Regions from separate parts of the Leptolyngbya sp. CALU 1928 genome, predicted to be linked through region 2. Evidence: riboswitches for the same ligand, from Rfam matches in the RefSeq annotation. Region 2 holds a riboswitch; each other region holds the start of a gene.
What was found. A riboswitch is a leader RNA that binds a small molecule or an ion and turns the genes downstream of it on or off. The one in region 2 is predicted to bind cobalamin.
Positions count from the first base shown of each region.

Region 1 (6,682 bases), on a different contig from region 2:
CTCCATCCCGTTGGGCAATCACGGACTTTTGCAAATCTTCTAGGGAAGTAATTCGTCCTACTCCTCGTGCCAATAGTTCTTGATCCGGAGTAATCACAAAGCCACCCGGCGCGTTAGCGTTGGATTGTCCCGCCGCCTGCTCAACCTGCTCCAGAGTCACATCAAACGCTTGCAGTTTCGCTGGATCGACCAATACTTGATACTGGCGATCGTCCCCACCAAAAAAGACGACTTGACTGACTCCCGGAATTGCCAGTAACCGATTGCGTACTTGCCAGTTGACAATTCGCTTTAGCTCCATCATGTCGGTAGTATCTGCTGTAAACCCATAACGGATGACATCGCCCAAGGGAGAGCTTATAGGGGTGAGTTCAGGCTGATTAACCCCTGCGGGAAGTTTGCCCTGGACTTGCTGAACTCGCTCAGTCACCAGTTGACGGGCACGATAGATATCGGTGCTCCAGTCAAACACAACGTTGACGACAGACAGCCCAACCGCAGAGGAAGAACGCACTGAATTAACGCCAGGAGTACCATTAATGGCTGTTTCAATCGGAAGTGTTACAAGGGATTCGACTTCCTCTGGAGCCAACCCTGGGGCTTCCGTTTGGACCTGAACCTGAGGTGGGGCAAAACTAGGAATCACATCCAGTGGCATTCGCAGCACCACAAAGATGCCCCAAATTGTGATTACGATGGAGGCAATCACAACCAGCCAACGTTGGGCGATCGACCATTTGAGTAAGGCGTTCATAAGCTAGGAATGAGAGAGCAAGGTTAACAACGGGCAAAGGGAAATGAACTAAGCCAGGTTTCGAGTAATCCAGTGCCTCAAGGCTTCCTCTGTTTCCTCACCAAATAGATGATGGGGACAGGTAATATCTCCTAGATGACTGGGAGAAAAGCGATGCCCAGTGATGGCATAGGTTGGAATTCGATACTCTGCCATCAGCCACCGGAGCAGGGCGATCATGGAATGCTCTTGCAGGGGGGAAAGGTGTTCGTGAATATCAGCGACATGCTCAATGCCAATCGAATCAGCATTTTCGCCGTAAGCGTGCCATGCTTTTTCGCTATCCCGTACCATCTGATAGATTTTTCCGTCCCGCGCCACGACGTAATGGGCGCTCACTTGACTGTCAGGATGGCGGAACCAATTCAACACAGTTGCCAGAGAATTGGTGGCGGTGCAATGCAAAATAATGCGACGAATGGGGATGCCGTTGCGACTGGAGAAATTGGGTGACGGCTCCCAAATGATCGGAGGGCGACGACAGAGTTCAGAAGTACCATGTCCCCTTTGAGCCGGATGCTCCAGCGTTTGAATGATGCTTCCATCTTGAAGTAACTGGATATCATCCGCGTTGACATACCAGATGCTACAACCCGCGATCGCTTGATGCTCTAAGGTAAACCGTAAATGATCCACAACTTGCAGGTAGGAGTGAATTGGGAATTCTGTTCCTGCTGAGACAGGGTGCTTTTCTTGGTCGGCTAGTTCCTCAAGCGGCAATAGCTTTTGTTGTAAAACCGTATCTTGCAGAATTTTGAGGGTAAAAATTGTCATAACCGTTAATTTGAGCCTGATTTATAGTCAGAATCCTTTTTATAGTCCGGGTTAGCAAAGTCAGGATCGCGCAGAATTACGGGTGGTCTACTGCGACGACCCAGCCAGAATGTACCCGCCGCGATCGCCCCTGCCAACGGCACCATCAGCCACCAGGGAAGCATCCCACTCTGACTGGTTGCGGCGGCTTTCTCACCTCCACCCTCATTACCATGCTCATCTCCTTCCTTGGCTTTACCCCCTTGGAGCGATTGGGCATAGAGTAGGGTCGTGCCCTGAGTAACCACGCGATCGCCTGCCTCTACCCCTTTTTTGATTTCCACCAAATCGCCTGCCGTTCGCCCTACCGTTACCTCAACAGGTTCATACTTATTTCCTTCTTCCTGGTGAAACACCAGCGTCTTGCCGTTGGCATCCACAAGGGCTGATTTAGGAACTGCTAATGCTGCGCCGTAAGTGCGATCGGTAATAATCTCCATTCTGGAGAACATCCCCGGTTTTAAGGCACCATTGGGATTGTCTAACTCTGCTTTGACAGGGAGCGAACGAGTTTGTCCCTGAATCATGGAACCGACGACGGTTAATCGTCCGTTAAACGTGCGGTTAGGTAAACTTTTCACCGTGACTCGCACGGGTTGACCGACTCGAATTTGGTCTAAATCTTTTTCAAAGACGTTGGCAACGGCTAATACACTACTGTCGTCCACGATCGTCATCAAAGGTTTGCCGGGATCTGCTGCTGATTCACCCTGAGTTGCTTCTCGGTCTGCCACGGTTCCAGAAATCGGTGCCCGAATGGTAACGGTTCCATCTGGGTTGGAACTAGAGCCGAGTTGAGCCAAGCGAGTGCGATAGGTTGCATCACTCAGCCCTACCCGCGATTGGGCAACCTGCACGTCGGATTGTGCACTTTTCAACTCTGCCAGAGAATTAGACACCTCCAGACGACCCTCTGCTTTTGCCAAACTGGCTTTGGCTTCAGATAATTTTGTTTCTGAATCGAGTAACTGCCGTCGAGGGATGGCTCCCCGTTCTAGCAGCACTTTGTCTTTGTCGTACCGCTCCTGGGAAAAACTCAAACTGGTTCGAGCTTGCTGAATGTCAGCCACCGCAATTTTATTTTGCTGCTCGTAGTTTTGCTGTGTTCGACGCAGTCCTGCCTGAGCCTTACGTACATCGGCTTCAGCTTCTGCCCGTTTGGTGCTTGCCTCGACCCCCAACCCTGCCAGTTCGGGGCTATACAGAACAGCAACGGCTTGCCCAGCGCTAACATTATCCCCTGGCTTAACCATTAGTTGCCTAATCGTACCCGTGACAGGAGTCGTGACAGCAACTTTGCGATCGGGCGTTGCTTCAATTTGCCCAGTGGTGGGAATCCCAAATGCAAGTTGCCGTTGGGTGACGGTTTCGGCTTTAATGCCAACTTCTGCGGCAGCCTTCGCATCTAACTCGACTGGTTTTGGACCGCCACTACTGTTGCTAAATTCCGCGCCACCATGCTCACCCCCTGCTAAAACAACAGTTGGATTGGATGCTAACAACAGGCTCAGAGCTAGGCTCGAAACAAGCCGTTGACGGATTAGGGATAAACGGTTTGTCCGTTGCGTCAAAAACAGCTTCGGTGCATTCGCTTCAGGGAGAGCAGAAGATTGAGGCATAGTACTGAATGATGGTGCGCTTAAGAATAGAAAAATCACACTAAGCATTCAGTCTTTCATATGGGAATGAAAGTACGGTGAAAGTTTTTGCTCTAACTCTCAGATTGAAGATGAAACCTGACGTTGCTTTCTAGATTGCCATCGACTGAGCCATAGCCCAGCCAATAATCCCCCTACAAACAAGGCTGTAAAGTACAACAAACTGATCAAGCGTGTGAGCAGGGGTGGCTCGATTCCCTCAACATCGATTTGATGAGCGATTTGAAACGGTTGAAACGATCGCGGAGCGCCTACCAACGGCTCCACATAAACCATCACATTATGGGGCGCACCGTCAAAAAACTGCTCTTGCCAGGTGAATTGACCCATTGCATCAGGCGAACCTCGGTAAGTAAAGATATGCTGATGATGTTCGATCGCATTTGATTGAATCGTCAACGCGACATCTGAGATCGGGTTTCCCGTTTTGACATTCCTTACCTGCACGGTTTGGGTTGCTGTTTTTCCGACCGTTGCCCGGATGTCGCCTAATAACTGTGCTTCAATGCCCTGAGATTGCTGCACAGATGGAGCGATCGCCCGATCTTCGCTTTCATGTTCGGCATGACTGGACGAAAGTTCTGCACTGACATTAACCCATAAGAGAGCAATGAGTGCTGCCATAATTCCTCCGCTTAACAACATCCGCACCGGATGGGGCGCAATTTCTCCCGATCTCACCGATTGATTGCCCCCAAGCACCCATCCGCCACCAAATCCCACTACCAGTAGCACAGCCGCTAGAATCGCAAAATTTCGATACTTCACTGGATTTTCTGAAACTGCAAATGTCAGAGGCTGCTCAAATGGCTCAAATGCTCCTGTCACTTTGGGTGTGATATTCACTTCCATTCGATAAGTGCCACGAATGGGCAACACTTGCTCAAACTGCAATTCTCCCGCAGAAGCAGTTGCGCTCAGATCCAATAAGGTCGTACCTTCAACAATTGGAAAATCGGAGGTCAGCCAGGGCGTTTTTGGAGGGGTAAACAGTCGCACCTGAACATTGGCATCCGGTAATGGCTGGCGGTCTGCGTTGGTGACTCGCAATTTCAAACGAACTGGCTCCGAATCGGGAATCACCTGGCTGAGGGGAGGATTCGTCTCAAGTTGTACTACTGGCTGCGATCCGGCAGGGATTACAGCCAATATCCAAATGCTCCCGCTGATAACGCTAGCAGCGAGAAACAAACACACATATTTCAGTTGTCTCATAAATGCCTCATTAACTTTGGAGCAGATACATCCAAACCAGCTATCAACTAACGTTGACAGCGATTAACGGTGGTGATGGAATGTGTCTAAATTGTTTGACTTAATGACACGCCACAGCAAGAGTTTGGTGGCGTGTTTCGTGCAAGGCGTTATGAGCTGGTGGGTAGGTGGAAAAGTAGAGCGTCCAGAGAATGAGCATACAAAGACTGATCAACAGACCTGCCTGGACGGGAAGGGAGAGCGTTATTTGCTGAGTACGCTGCCAAAAAGATGAATGACTGACCATAATCTGTGCCTCGCAGATGGGTTGATAGAGTGGCGCGATCGGTGGGCGTTCTGACTGAGAGACATACGTCTCATCACAGTTGCGGGACAGGGGCAGATTTACACTGCACTTTCCCCAGTTTTGAGTTCGACAAGACGAGAGGATGACTCTGCCTGCTCAAACCCTGAAACCTCTGGTGGCTGATCCCCACCAGAACCGATTCATGGATACCCATAAAGCTACTGCATTTTTGCTATTGATGATTGTTTCCTTTTGTAACGCACCTTTTTAGAACAAACCAGCCGTAGCAAAGTGAATTATGAAAGGATTATGAAAAAGTGTGGACATTCTAATCGCAAATTTTGTCTATCAGGAGTTACCACGGCATCTCTTAATTCCTCCCCATCGTTCTCTCGGCGGGAAATTTTGAGTATGGAACCTAATCTCATCCGGCGATCGCTACTGGGAGCCGGACTTTTAGGAGCAGAAACCTTTCTCGATAAGCTGTTGCCAACGGCTGCATTTGCTCAAACTTCCACTCAGCCAGCACACACCTCGTATGGCAATCACAATCAACTGAAGACCACTCCAACCATCGTTTATGGTGGCAATATGACGATTGGAGCGGTCAATCATGTCCGCAACGGCTTCAATCCCCACACCATGCTGACCGATTGGGCACAGGTAAGGTTTCAAAGTTGTCTGATGGTCGTACCCTGCGGGAATATGAAATTACGGTAGAAGAGCGAGAAATTGAAAAAGCTGCAAATGTTGCCTCTGCGTTCTCAGGCAGTACTCTGGTTTGGATAATCCCAGCCGTTTCATTCCTGGCAGTTTTTACCATTGGTAGGCGAATTCGCAAACCTCCAGAGGGCACTGAACTGGCGACTTACTTAGCCCTGGGAATCGGAATTCCCAACTTAGGAGAAGGATTGGGCGATCGGGGCTGCTTTTGCCGTTGGTGAGGCAGCACTCGGTTCACTCCTGGTTATTGGGTTCACCCTGCATAACGTGACTGAGGGCATTGGCATTGCTGCGCCACTTGTTGAGTCCCGCCCTAAACTAACGACTCTGATTGGACTAACCGCCCTGGCAGGTCTGCCTGCTGTTGTTGGCACATGGCTGGGAGCCTTTGCTTTTTCGCCAATCTGGGCAGTCTTATTTTTGGCAATTGGTGCGGGAGCTATTCTACAAGTTATTGTCGAGGTCGGTGCGTACTTAGTCCGTACAGCTTATAAGCTAGGCGGTTGGTGGTTGTCCAAAGCCAGCTTGGCTGGATTTAGCTTAGGACTGGCGGTAATGTATGCAACCGCATTGCTTGTCAGTGCTTGAAACCGCAATCAATTTTCCAACAAAACGCCAAGCATTCCTGATTAGATAATCAGGAAATGGTTGCTCCTATTTACTGATGTTACTTTTTCCCGATTGCATCCTATGCAGTCAATTATTGCCATGTCCCAAGTACCCCTGTGGTTACTGCTGAACCTATCTCCACTTCTTAAACTGAGAAATACGTCTGGAACTTTTAGCTTTGGCAGGGAGTTTGTTATGGGAGTTGGGCGATATAAAGATGGGAAATTTGATCTGATTCTGTCGATTCGTCATAATGCTGATGTACCACGAATCGAACAGTGGGAAAGCTCCTTCAAGCGAGCCTCTGAAATACTTTACGACGCTACAGACGGACAGATGCAGTTCGGTCGCATTTACGTGGCAAACAACAATGTCGGAAGCAGCGAAGCCGATGCATATTTGCTAGAGGAAGAAGGAACGTCGTCTTCCAGTGTTGATGCATTGGGTACGCCCGGACTCCACATGAATCTTAAAGGTGATGAGAGAAACAAGCCCTATATTGTAATTCACGAATTCGGGCACTATGGCTTGGGTGTTTATGATGAGTACACGGGTCCCAGTGGTGCTGCAGAATGTACTGGAAAC
Region 1 is NZ_JBXBCE010000003.1:296,702-303,383, forward strand. Features, by position in the region: gene AC1S5B_RS19505 (efflux RND transporter permease subunit) at 1-754, opposite strand, end outside; gene AC1S5B_RS19510 (N-acetylmuramoyl-L-alanine amidase) at 803-1,567, opposite strand; gene AC1S5B_RS19515 (efflux RND transporter periplasmic adaptor subunit) at 1,573-3,225, opposite strand; gene AC1S5B_RS19520 (hypothetical protein) at 3,325-4,479, opposite strand; gene AC1S5B_RS19525 (CbtB domain-containing protein) at 4,580-4,765, opposite strand; adenosylcobalamin-variant (AdoCbl-variant) riboswitch at 4,801-4,898, opposite strand; gene AC1S5B_RS19530 (hypothetical protein) at 5,177-5,485, shown strand; gene AC1S5B_RS19535 (hypothetical protein) at 5,443-5,709, shown strand; gene AC1S5B_RS19540 (ZIP family metal transporter) at 5,756-6,076, shown strand; gene AC1S5B_RS19545 (vWA domain-containing protein) at 6,179-6,682, shown strand, end outside.
Region 1: another riboswitch for cobalamin. It lies ahead of AC1S5B_RS19525 (CbtB domain-containing protein); the one in region 2 lies ahead of AC1S5B_RS24405 (fatty acid desaturase).

Region 2 (6,682 bases):
CCTGCATTAGTCTGGTAGGACAGATTTTTGCCTATCTTGATTTGTGCCATGGTGTCTAATGATTTCAAGCCTCTGCATTGTGCAACGCAGACTCCATCTAAACGTCTACCAGCCTTGACGATCGCGCTTAGTCAGAGATCGCGCCTTGCTTTTTGCCGTGCCGTTATCACCTGTGTGACAGCAGGATTGGTAGTCTCTGCGATACCGTTGCAGCCTGCTCAAGCCGAAAATACACCCTACTGTCAGCAAACGACTGCCGCGATCGCTTCGACCAGTTTGCATGGCTGGGTATGGATCAGTTGCACTCTGCTAGGAACAATCATCGGCGTGAGAGTGCGATCGCTGTTCCATCTGCCAAACTAAGCGTAGGCCGTGACGGTCTGCAAAAACTGAGAAGCCCTGTAGGCAATCTGTAGACAAGGGGCTTAAGCCCCTTTTTTATGCAATTTAGAGGTATGTCAGCTTAATAGGAAAGCCACTAGCCCTTCCCAGTAGGAAACTCAAGGTATTGTTCCCAATCAACATCAGGCATCCGACCAAAGGCTTCATTTAGGGAAATTTCCCATGAACGACGCATTTGTGACAGGTAAGGTGCCGTTACTTCTAGTTTTAGCTCGTAGCGGATTTTGAAGGAATCTTTTTCATACATCACTAGGTTAATCGGCGGTCCGACTGAAATGTTGGATTTCATAGTGGAATCGATAGAAAGTAGCGCGCATTTGGCAGCGGCTTCTAGCGAAATTTCAAAGTTGAGGATGCGATCAAGAATGGGTTTACCATACTTTGCTTCCCCAATTTGCAAGAACGGCGTATCTTTGGAAGCCTGAATGCAGTTTCCTTGGCTATAGATCAAAAATAGCCCTGGGGCTTCGCCCTTGATTTGCCCTCCTAGCAAAAAGCTGCATTGGAAATCGATGCGATCTTTTTCGAGCCATTGACGATCTTGTTCGCGAATTTGCCGAACTTTTCCGCCGATATACCGGGCAATTTCATAGAGGCTATCCAAGGTATGAAGATTCACTTCGGCTTGGGTATCAATATCTCGGCGCAGCAGGTTGAGGACTGCCTGGGTCATTGACAGGTTTCCTGCGGTGCAAAGCACGATCACGCGATCGCCAATTTGAGAAAAATCGAATAATTTTGGATGAGTTGAAACGTAGTCTACTCCAGCATTAGTGCGAGAGTCGGCTGCCATAATCAAACCCGTGTTAGTAATAATTCCAAGGCAATAGGTCATGCAGCCAGCAAAAAACAATTCTTTTTGATTCTAAAGCGGTTAAAAGAAACTGAGGAAAAAACTGCTGAGAAAAATTGTGGGCATTCCTGAATCTGGGGATGAAATTTGTAAAGGAAATCTCTTGTGTCTGCCCTCTATTCCCGCGATGCATATTATTTAAAATCAACTATTCATCGCGATCGACTCCGGAGGGTTGCTCCCCTGAGCTTCATTCAGTGACATGATATGTAGAATCATCGTGGTCGTGAATGCGATCGTGCTACCCAAGGCAATTCTACCCGCCATTAGGGGCAGTTGCGCCCCAGTACCCCCGCCAAAACTACTAAATGTCCAGATAACAAACTGCTGTACTTGTTGGTCAGAACTGAGTTGCAGCAAGATATTGACAATCGCACCCGTGGCATAGCCAAACATCAAGCCCAACACGAGGTGGGAGATCGCGCTCTGCACCATTCGTGCCGTCATAATCACCAGAAATGCTCGTTTAATACTTAAATGTGTTTCGCATTCGCATAGGCTTTCTCCCGCAGCCCATCTATTGTTTCCACCTTGCTGCGAACTGCGCGAAACATCCCGAACCGACAAAGACCTGCACCAAATGCCAATCGCATCAGCAGTAGAGTTGGCACTTCTCGCAGCGATTTAACGAACCCCCCTAAACCAAATCGCACCAGGCCACTCGGTCGAGCAATGCCCTGCCAGATAGAATCGATCCAGGAGGGCAGAGTTTGTTCTGTCCAGTCTGCGGTGATTACGTCTCCCTCGACAAATCCCGTTGCCTCCAGCAGTTCAGCAAATCCTTCAATGCTGGCAAAGGCAGGATGAGACCACTGATCCAACAGTTGCCGCATTACGGGTTTTTCCCAAAAATTCAGCGGCTTATGGCGGTCATCTCGCTGATTCCAATCCGCGACCACCAGCACGCCACCCGGCTTAACCACTCGCATCAACTCTCTGGCAAAAATGGCTTTGTCGGGCATATGAGGTCCTGCTTCGATCGACCAGACTACATCAAAACTGGCATCTGGGAAGGACAGCGACATCGCATCATCTACTTGAAATTGCACATCTAGTTCGGTTGGTGTCAGTTCTTGTGCTCGCTTCACTTGCTGGGGGCTGATGGTGATTGCGGTGACGGCAAAGCCATAGTCTCGCGCTAAAATACGGCTGCTGCCGCCAATCCCGCATCCCACGTCTAAAATAGTAGTGCCAGGGGGAAGCTGAGCTAACCCGCCCCAGCTCACCATTTCATGTACAAAGTCAGATTTAGCCGTTAGAAAATCCTTGCGTTGCGGCGGCGAACCGTAGTGACCCAGGTGAATATGATCACCCCAATAGAACTCCAGAATCCCATCTTCAGTCCATTCATCGTAAGAGTTGGCAACCGAGTCAGAGGATTGATAGCGACGAGCCGTAAAGAGATAGAGCACGATGCCTGCTATCAGTAGTGCGAGGAGAAGGCCAAGTACAGCAACAAATAAGTTCATTTAGATAAAACCTCAACCTTTTGGACGATCGCTTTTGCTATCTCAATTTTGTTTGGAATACTTTGTTCTGCATCTCCGATGGGTTGGACAGTTTGACGAAATGATGCGATCGAAACTAAACGACTTGAGGCAGAATCCCACAGGATAAATTTGAAACAATCAGGAATATCGATTATTCGCAACTTTTTTACCTGAGTGAGTAAGTGTCTATTCTGATTATGGCAAGCCTCAAGATTGTAGTTAGGAATTCTTTCGGAAAGATGATGGATATTATGATATCCAATATCTGCGGCAAACCATTTGAGCACTGCTGGCAACTCTAGATAGCTACTGCCCGCGATCGCGCCCTGTAAGTAGTCCCAGTCTTCGGTTTTGTGGGCATAAGAGCCATCAAAGTTGTGCTGCACAAAAAAGACACAGATAAAGATTGCCGCCGCGCCCGTCAGCGTGATTGAGTAAACGCTTAGAAAGAACCCAAATCCCAGTAGGTAACCGAAGAAAATCCAACTGCTGACTACGCAAATGTTATTGAAAAGCAAATCCCAAAACTCAGCCGCTGTATACCAACTTCTAGATTTGTGAGAAGAGATAATTTTTGCGAAACCCATGCCGGGGTTGCTTTTCAAGCAAGTCAATACATGACGGAGAAAATCATAAGTTCCCACGATTAGAGCCAGTCTTGACTTAATCGCCAGGTAGAAAAAACCACCCGGAAAAACCATCAATGGGTGTCTTAAGAACTCATACCGCCGCTGAGCCAATGGACTCAGTTTGGCGAATTCTTCAGTTGAGAGCAAGGCAGAGGGTCCACGATACCGCTCCCAATCGCCGTTTGTTTTATGATGATAGGCATGTCCCCTTGACCAAGGATATTGAGGGATTGCGTTGATCACACCCAAGATAAAGCCGACCAACCGATTAGCCCGTTTTGCACGAAAAAGCGAATAGTGTCCGCAATCATGCATTAAAGAAAAACATCGCACTGAAAAAAGTGTGATCAAAACCATAATGGGCGGCAGCAATAAAACGGAAATAGCTGCGGCTTTAACGGCTAAAAACCATAAAAGAAAATAGGGGACGACTGTATTAAGAATTTGATAAGTTGCGAGTAAATCATTGCTTTTTACGTAGGGAATTAAAACAAAATCTGACTTTTTAACCGTAATTTCCATTCAAATAAATCTCTTATGAATAAGCTCAAGGAATTACCCGCATCGCTGATTGACTATCCCTATTTAGGGACGTGCGATCACTTCAAGTTAGATTGCTACAGCTTTGATGTTTGATGCGCGATCGGTCTAAACAGGGCGATCGCTCTCCTTAGATCTCCCATGAACATGGACATGAGAACATCAGCCGTTAGACCATGATTTTCATTTATGAGTTCACTATCAGAATTGCAATGGCTAAAACGCCGTCAAATTTCAGCCATCCGTTAAAGGCAATCGGCTAGGGTTGCCATAAGCTATTTGCTGCTGTGATGCGACTTGCTGTCAGCCCATTGAAACCGAAAAAAGCTTTTAGACACAATCTGTACCTCGCAGATAGGGGTGAACGTTAACCGCGATCGGCGGGCATTCTGACTAGAGAAAGTTTTGAGTTTTGAGTTCTCAGTTTTGAGTTAAATCAACAGGCTCAAAATCTAACGCTCATCACTCATTGCTTCCTTTACAGTTGCGGGACAGTGCCGGATTCACACCGAACTTTCCCCCTTGCGTCTGATGGCTGCTCCCCATCAGAACCGATATCATCTTAGACATTAGCATAGTTTAGGAATAGAGGTTTGACATCTTCGTTGGGCTGAAAGTTGATCAAACGCACCCAGTTCTAAGATTGGGCTATTGGTTGAAAGCCCATCCTACCGACTGATCAAGTGTATTGTTATCCGATCAACTCACTGGAACAAGACACAGTGATTCAGTGAGTTGATCGCTTTGTGGATATTGGATTGTTGAACTAGAGTCGATTACTTGAACCCCGCTTGATAGTGCTGACACTGGTGCAACAATCGCTGGATCAGCCTAGGCTTTCCGCCAAAATGTAGATGTAGATAGGATGCATGAACTTGAAGCGGTTGCCATCCTTCGGTTTGATGTAGCATGCCGTCATAGTTTTGCATTGCAAATATCGGTTGTTCTGGCTCGGCGGTTAAGTAGGAGCGATGGAATTCGTGTCCCCAAATGATTTCACCGGCATCAATCAAGGCGGTCGATCGCTGTACGGTTGCCTGTCGATAGCCCAAGGTCAGTCGCTTACCCATTTGCGCGTCTGTTGGCAAGATTCCCACCATAGAATATGCCTGCGATTCAAAATCAATGATGCGATCGCACAAATACATCAATCCCCCACACTCGGCATAAGTGGGCATTCCGGCGACGATCGCCGTTTTCACTGCTTGCCGTATCGTTTGATTGTCGCTTAATGCCGCTGCAAATACTTCTGGAAAACCGCCGCCAAAGTAGAAACCGTGGATGTTTTCGGGGAGGACGCGATCGCAAATCGGACTCCATTCCACCAGTTCAAATCCAGCCGCTTGGAGCAGATCGAGGTTGTCGGCATAGTAGAAGCTGAAGGCGCGATCGCGGGCAATGGCAAGGCGGGGTGTCGGGGTGTCGGGGTGGCGGGATGAGGGGGAGAGGGGGAAAGGGGGAGGGGGAGAGGGAGAAGGAGCCTGAAGGCGAGGGGAGAGGATGTCCCAGTTGAAGCAGGTTTCGCCGAGGTGGGCAAGATGATCGATGACGGTTTTTAGTTGAGGAAGTTCGGCGGTGGGGATGAGTCCGAGGTGGCGATCGGGAATGGTGATTTCGTCTTGTCGTCGCAGAACTCCGAGAATGGGCAGGTTGAGAGGTGCGATCGCATCTTGGAGGAGTTGAAGATGGCGATCGCTGCCGACCCGATTTAAGATGACTCCTGCAAAGGTTAACCGAGGATCAAAGCTAGTAAAGCCATGGGCGATCGCGGCAATGGAACGGGAAGTGCTGCTGCAATTAAGCACTAGCGCGATCGGTAATCCTAATAATCGTGCGATATGTGCTGTGCTTGCCCAATCATCTTTGCCCGTTACGCCATCAAATAATCCCATCACCCCTTCTACCAGTGCAAAGTCGGCAGATTGACAGTGGCGCTGGAAGCACTCAACTACATAAGCTTCTGAAGTGAGAACTGGATCAAGATTGCGACAGGCGCGCCCCGTGACAAACTGATGAAACATCGGATCGATATAGTCGGGTCCAACTTTAAACGACTGGACTCGCGCCGGATCGCGCCGACAGAGCGCCGCCAAAAGCGCTAGCGTAACAGTGGTTTTACCCACTCCGCTACGTTCGCCTGCAATTACGATTGCCATTGTTGCTCTTTTAGTTAATCTTTCAAAAAAGTTCCGAAATATAGGTTTGAACCATAGAGCTACTCAGAGCAGTGCTGAAGACAAGTAAACCTTAACGACGATGAAGGGAATTCACAAGAGACTGCTCCCAAACGCTTCATTTTAGATTCAGCAAGGCTCCCTATTCTTTCCAAGTTGACTGCCAATCGGGGCATTTTTCCTCTTCCCAACCCGAAGGATGCATTCCACAAACCAGCATCACCCCGTTGTATGCCTGACCATGATAGTTGCGGCAGCCTACACAAGCGCCGTGATCATTCAACATCGGTTCTACCGTGTGGGTAAAGGGTTGAGTCGTTTCTTCAACCGCAATCTCAAACCCAAGATACGCTTCTAAAAGAGGATCAAAAAAATCATCTAGGTGAGGCTCAATTTCAAGTTCATAGGCATCTATGATGGGGTCAAAAAAATCGTTAATGGGTGTCCCAATTTCACGCTCAAATGTGTTTTGCAACTGCTCGGCAATCTCTTCTGATGTATCGATAAAAGAATCGATCGCCTTGTCCATTTGCTGGGTCAAGTCAGTGACCAACTGCTCAACCCCTTCTACCAAAGTCTGCATCATTTCAGAGA
Region 2 is NZ_JBXBCE010000018.1:355,175-361,856, forward strand. Features, by position in the region: gene AC1S5B_RS24385 (hypothetical protein) at 28-363, shown strand; gene AC1S5B_RS24390 (proteasome-type protease) at 479-1,237, opposite strand; gene AC1S5B_RS24395 (iron chelate uptake ABC transporter family permease subunit) at 1,400-1,702, opposite strand; gene AC1S5B_RS24400 (methyltransferase domain-containing protein) at 1,729-2,667, opposite strand; gene AC1S5B_RS24405 (fatty acid desaturase) at 2,721-3,896, opposite strand; cobalamin riboswitch at 4,277-4,485, opposite strand; gene AC1S5B_RS24410 (cobyrinic acid a,c-diamide synthase CobB) at 4,691-6,070, opposite strand; gene AC1S5B_RS24415 (hypothetical protein) at 6,231-6,682, opposite strand, start outside.

Region 3 (6,682 bases), on a different contig from region 2:
CGGATGGGGGTGAAGCTGGGTTGCATCCTTCCAATATTCACGACAATGCCTACGCGATCGGCACTATTGATTTTACAGGCGACATGCCAATTATCCTGGCTTACGATGGTCCAAGCTTAGGTGGATTCGTTTGCCCAGCCACGATCGCCCAAGCTGAACTTTGGAAAATTGGACAACTCAAACCGGGCGATACCGTTCAGTTCTATCCCCTCACCCTTGAGGAAGCACTTCAGCAAGAATTAGCACAAGATCATCAAATTGAAACGCTGTCACCCTTCGCCCCCTCCACTCCTCCACCCTTCGCCCCCTCCACTCCTCCACTCCTCCACTCCCCCATACTTCACCAGATCCCTGAATCATCGACTCAAATTGCAGTTACTTATCGACAAGCAGGCGACAAATTCTTACTGATTGAATATGGTTCGTTAGTGCTTGATCTCAATTTGCGCTTTCGAGTCCATACCTTGATGGAGTGGTTAGGGGCAAATCGATTGGCGGGAGTTATTGACCTCACCCCAGGAATTCGATCGCTGCAAATCCATTACGACAGTCGAGTGTTGCCCGTTCAACAATTGCTTGATGCCTTAATTGCCGCAGAGTCAGAACTTCCAGCCATTGATGCGTTGGAGGTGCCCACGCGAGTTGTGCGTCTGCCCCTTTCCTGGGATGACGCATCGACGCAATTAGCGATTCAAAAGTATATGCAATCGGTGCGATCAGATGCGCCTTGGTGTCCTAGCAATATCGAATTCATTCGGCGCATCAATGGACTTGATACAATTGAGCAAGTGCGAGAAATCATCTTCAACGCCAGCTATTTAGTGATGGGATTGGGCGATGTCTACCTCGGCGCACCCGTTGCCACACCGCTCGATCCACGCCATCGGCTGGTCACCACAAAATATAATCCAGCGCGCACTTGGACACCTGAAAATGCTGTAGGAATTGGGGGTGCCTATATGTGTATCTACGGCATGGAAGGTCCGGGGGGCTATCAATTTGTCGGGCGCACAGTGCCTATCTGGAATCGCTACAAGCAAACTGAGGATTTTAAGCAACCCTGGCTGCTGCGTTTTTTTGATCAGATTCGGTTTTTTCCAGTGTCGCCAGAGGAATTGTTGCGTTATCGAGAAGCGGTGATTCAGGGCACGGTAAAGCTAGAGATTGAGGAAGAAACCTTTAGCCTGAAGCACTATCAGGATTTTTTGAATACGAATGCAGCAGAGATTGCTGCCTTTAGAGTAAAACAACGGACTGCATTTGCGGCAGAACGCGATCGCTGGACGACTGCGGGAGAGTTTACTCATCAAGATTTGGAAGGATTAGAAGAACCAGAAATTCCTGAGATCACCCTTCCTGACGATGTGGAAGCGATCGCGGCTCCCATGTCTGCGACTGTGTGGCAAGTGTTGGTGCAACCGGGCGATCTCGTGGCTGAGGGCGATCGCGTGGTCATTCTCGAAGCGATGAAAATGGAAATCGCAGTGCTGGCGGATGCTGCTGGCAAGATTACAGAGGTGTTTTGTCAAGCAGGGCAAACGGTGACGGCTGGACAATATTTGGCGGCGATTCGGGTAGAGGGATAAAGGAGTTTTGAGTTTTGAATGGTGGAGGGTGAAGAAATCTCTGGAATGAGTCAGCCAAAACGGGTGTTGATATTGGGTGGAACGGGTGATGCGATAAAGCTAGCTGCTAAAGCCGCTGAAATACCAGAAGTAGAGGTCATTACTTCTCTCGCAGGTCGAACTCGTCAGCCGATTGTGTCATCCGAAAACACAAGAATTGGGGGATTTGGAGGAGTTGCAGGATTAATAGACTATTTGCAAGTACAGCATATTGACTGGTTAATCGATGGGACTCATCCATTTGCGGCTCAAATCTCGTTTAATGCCGCTGCTGCCGCTACAGCAGTGAACATTCCCCACTTGATGTTGATTCGTCCGGCGTGGGAATCGGTGGCAGGTGATGATTGGATCGATGTAGACAGTAATGCTGCGGCTGCAACAGTTTTGCCAGGATTAGCCCAGCGGATCTTTCTAACGATCGGTCGGCAAGAACTCGCGGCTTTTGCCCCCCTGAAAAATTGGTTTCTGATGCGAATGATCGATCCCCCTTCGCCAGGTACGCCGATGCCACCGGGAAAACTATTACTCGATCGCGGCCCTTTTTCATTGGAAAATGAGCGATCGCTGTTGCAGCAGTATGAGATTGGGGCGATCGTCAGCAAAAATAGCGGCGGAGATGCCACTTACGCCAAAATTATCGCCGCACGAGAACGAAGGATTCCAGTGGTAATGGTGCAACGCCCAGCCGTTCCAACTGGAGAAAAAGTTGTAGATGTGAAAAGCGCGATCGCTTGGCTCAGAGATCAGGTGTCAAAATAATGGATGAGTTTTTACCCCAATCATCGGCTTACCTTGACTCTTTCACTACAACCCATTGAGTGATGGGAGCCATTGCCTTCCACCCCAGAAATTTGCCCACGGGTTCTGCCCGTTGAATCGCAATCCGGCTCAGTTCGCCGCCTAATTCATGCTGCCACTGGAATAGCATCTGTTCGCTTTCAACGGTGACGGCATTAGCAACCAAGCGACCTCCTAGACGCAGTGCTTGCCAACAAGTTTCAAATAATTCGGGTGTAGTCAAGCCACCGCCAATAAAAATTGCATCGGGTTCTGGCAATCCTTTCAAGGCGATCGGGGCGGCTCCAGCAATGATGGTGAGATTGGGCGTTCCTAGGGCGATCGCATTATCGGCAATATATTGCAGGCGGGTAGGATGCTGTTCAATGGCGATCGCTCGATAGCGGCGATCGCTCCTTAGCCACTCAATGGCGATCGAGCCACAGCCTGCGCCCACGTCCCAGAGCAGTTGTCCGGGTAAGGGCGCAAGGGCAGAGAGCGTAATGGCGCGAACTTCGCGTTTGGTAAGTTGTCCGTCGTGGTGGTAGGCGGTGTCGGGGAGTCCGGGGAGGAGGGTAGAGGAGTGGAGGGTAGAGGAGTGGAGGGGAGAAAGAGTGGAGGGATGGGAGAAATGAGCGTGAATGGCGATCGTGTTGAGGTCGGCGAGGTCGGCGATAGACCAAGTGGAAGCGATGCCTTCGGTGATGCGTTCCTGGGTGCCGCCCATGCGTTCTAGGACAGTGATTTGACTATTGCCAAATCCTTGTTGGGTCAACAGTTGGGCAACGGTTGCCGGAGTCGATTTGTCTGCGCTTAATATCAAGATTCGCGCCTCTGGGTAGAGTAGGGCATTCAACAGAGTAGGATCACGACCGCACAGGCTGAGGGTTTCGATCTCGGTCAGTGACCAGCCCAAACGGGCGCAGGCAAGACTAAAAGCGGAGGGAGCCGGAACGATCGTCATCTCTGAGATTGCAATCCGACGCGTCAGGGTCACACCAATGCCATAGCACATCGGATCGCCGCTGGCTAAGACACACACTGCCTGTCCGCGACGCTGAATAATTTGATTGATAGAGTCTTCAATCGGGGAAGTCCAGAGGATGCGTTCCCGGGTGTCTTCGGGGGGCAACATGGCAAGATGGCGATCGCCCCCCACTATCACAGTGGCTTGAGAGAACAGCGATCGCCCCACTTGGTTTAACCCGTTCAGTCCGTCTTCACCGATACCCACGATCGAGAGCCATTTTTGCCTAAAATCGTCGCTGCCCATGTTTTAAGAATGATTTGGGGAATAAAGGTCGGTTCCATCGTCTATGCTATGCTGCTGTGGCTTGATAGTGGGAAAACCCGGTGCGATTCCGGTACTGTGCCGCAACTGTAAGGCGGTTTTAGATGAGTGATTTAGATTGGATGGTGATTCAATTCCAGTTCAACGTCTAAATCTCAAATCCAAAATGGGCTGAGTCAGAATGCCACTTCAAAGCGTGTTCTTAGGAACACTGGACTGTCGATTCTCTGCGTTGCACAGAGAAGGAAATGAATGATAGATCAATTAGTACAACCCGCTGTTTGCCCAGGTTTGTTTTACAACACTCCTGCTCAAGATAGCGACCTAATTCGTATCCGTACTCCCGGCGGCTGGTTGAATGGTCAACAGGGACGAGCGATCGCGACATTGATTGAACAGTGCGGCAGTGAAACAATTCAAGTGACCAATCGAGCAAACCTACAAATTCGCTCCACACATCCACCCACTCCAGAAAATTTCCAAACGTTACAAGATCTGGGTTTGGCGGCTCAAAACCCGAGTGTAGATCATCTGCGTAACGTGATGGCTAGCCCTACCGCCGGGATTGACCCCCTGGAACTAATCGATACCCGTCCGTTGGTACAGGCAGTGGATACTTACATTCAGAATCATCCAGACTTGGCTGGATTGCCTGCCAAATTCAGCGTGGGAATTGATGGTGGTGGTGCCGTTGGCATTGGTACTCGTTCGAGTATTCCCTGGGAGCATCGCTACAACGAAATCCAGCTATCGGCAGTTTGGGTTGATCCTCCAGTAAACGATTTAATCGAGCGATCAGCGGGTGTATATTTTCGATTGGCATTGGGCGCGGGCAAGGAATTGTGTCATACCCAGGTGTTGATTGAGCCAGATGACTGTGTAGCGGTGGTCGCAGCGATCTCAACGGCTTATCTAGACTATGTGAATCAGGCTCCCGCATCCCAGAAAAAATCGCGCATGAAACACTTGCTGCAAGATTGGGGCATAGATCACTATCTCCAGCGGGTCAATAGCTATCTTCCGCGTTCTCTCCATCCGGTGGAAAATTGCCCAACCCCGCTTACTACAAAACCCTATGGGCATCTGGGCATTTATCCCCAGTACCAAACGGGATTATCTTACATTGGCATCACCTTGCCATTAGGGCAATTGACGGCTGCTCAACTTTTGGGATTGGTTCAATTGTCTGAAACCTTTGGATGTGGTGATCTGCGATTAACTCCCTGGCAAACGGTGATTCTGCCTGATATTTCTAATGAACATAAAGCCGAGGTTTTGCAAACTCTGTCATCGCTTGGATTATCGAGCGATCGCCTTGCTCCTGCGATCGCGGCCTGTGCTGGCAAACCGGGCTGTGCAGCTTCGGCAACTGAGACACAGACCCACGCGATCGCCTTGATCACTCATCTGAACCAACAGTTCACGTTAGAGTGTCCTGTCAATATTCATCTCACAGGCTGTAAAAAATCCTGCGCTCAGCCCAGTCCGGCTGAAATTACCCTATTGGGCACAACGTTTGAGCAAGAGGGGGCGATCGTGGAGGGCTATCACGTTTATATCGGAGATGATCAGCAATCATTAAAACATCATCTTGGCGACGCGATCTCCTCTGATATACCATTACTGATTCAACAACTATTGCACTTGTATAAACAGCATCAAGAAACACATCATGAATCATTTCGAGAATTCACCAGCCGATATGATATTTCAGATCTAAAATCACTAACACTTTCCTTAAAGCTTAAAAACTTAACTGTTAAAACTGCATGATTGACTATATTCGCAATGGCGATGACATCTACCGAAAATCTTTCGCCATGATTCGGTCAGAAGCTGATTTAAATGGTTTGTCTGCCGATTTAGCTCATGTGGCAGTGCGGCTGATTCATGCGTGCGGCATGACGGATATTGTCCAAGATTTAGCTGCTTCACCAGATGCAGTCCAGGCAGGACGAGAGGCTTTGGCGCTGGGTGCGCCGATTTTTTGTGATTCCCAAATGGTGGCAAATGGAATTACTCGCAAGCGGTTACCTGCCAATAATAAGATTATTTGTACGCTGAATCATCCTGATGTTCCCGCGATCGCACAGCAAATTGGCAACACGAGATCGGCAGCAGCACTCGACCTGTGGCAACCTCAGATGGCAGGGGCAGTAATCGCGATCGGCAATGCCCCGACCGCCTTGTTTCGTCTACTAGAACTGCTGGATCAAGGTGCGCCCAAACCTGCCCTAATTCTGGGCTTTCCGGTGGGATTTGTCGGAGCGGCGGAATCAAAAGCAGAACTTGCAGCCGACAGTCGCGGTGTGCCATTCATCACCCTGTATGGGCGACGGGGCGGCAGTGCGATCGCGGTAGCAGCGGTGAATGCGTTAGCAAAGGAGAATGAGCTATGACTGAATTAGGACGACTATATGGCTTGGGAATTGGGCCAGGCGATCCGGAATTGCTGACTTTGAAGGCACACCGGATTTTGACATCAGTTCCGGTGATTGCCTATCCAACCATGGAAAACGGCAAAGTGCTAGCACGGGCGATCGTGGCAGGGTTCATTCATCCTGATCAGATTGAAATTCCAATGCCGCTCCCGTTTAGCGTAGAGCGATCGTCGCAGCCCTATTACGACACTGCTGCCGAAAAAATTGCCGAACACTTGACCGCTGGGCGGGATGTAGCGGTGCTGTGCGAGGGTGAGCCAATGCTGTATGGCTCGTTTATGTATTTGTTTCAGCGGTTAGCAGGGCGGTTTCCGACGGAAGTGGTGCCCGGAATTTCTTCCACCATGGCGAGTGCGGCAATGTTAGGTGCGCCGATTACCTTCCGCAATGATGTGTTGAGTATTATGCCTGCCACGTTGGATGCGGAGACTCTGCGCGATCGCCTCGCGGTGGTGGATGCGGCGGTGATCATCAAGCTGGGCAGACACTTTGCCAAAGTTCGTACCATTCTTGATGAGTTAGGGTTGTTGGATCGCGCCCTCTATATC
Region 3 is NZ_JBXBCE010000001.1:2,239,964-2,246,645, forward strand. Features, by position in the region: gene uca (urea carboxylase) at 1-1,586, shown strand, start outside; gene AC1S5B_RS10400 (cobalt-precorrin-6A reductase) at 1,632-2,384, shown strand; gene cbiE (precorrin-6y C5,15-methyltransferase (decarboxylating) subunit CbiE) at 2,413-3,675, opposite strand; adenosylcobalamin-variant (AdoCbl-variant) riboswitch at 3,730-3,888, shown strand; gene cobG (precorrin-3B synthase) at 3,946-5,466, shown strand; gene AC1S5B_RS10415 (precorrin-8X methylmutase) at 5,463-6,092, shown strand; gene AC1S5B_RS10420 (precorrin-2 C(20)-methyltransferase) at 6,089-6,682, shown strand, end outside.
Region 3: another riboswitch for cobalamin. It lies ahead of cobG (precorrin-3B synthase); the one in region 2 lies ahead of AC1S5B_RS24405 (fatty acid desaturase).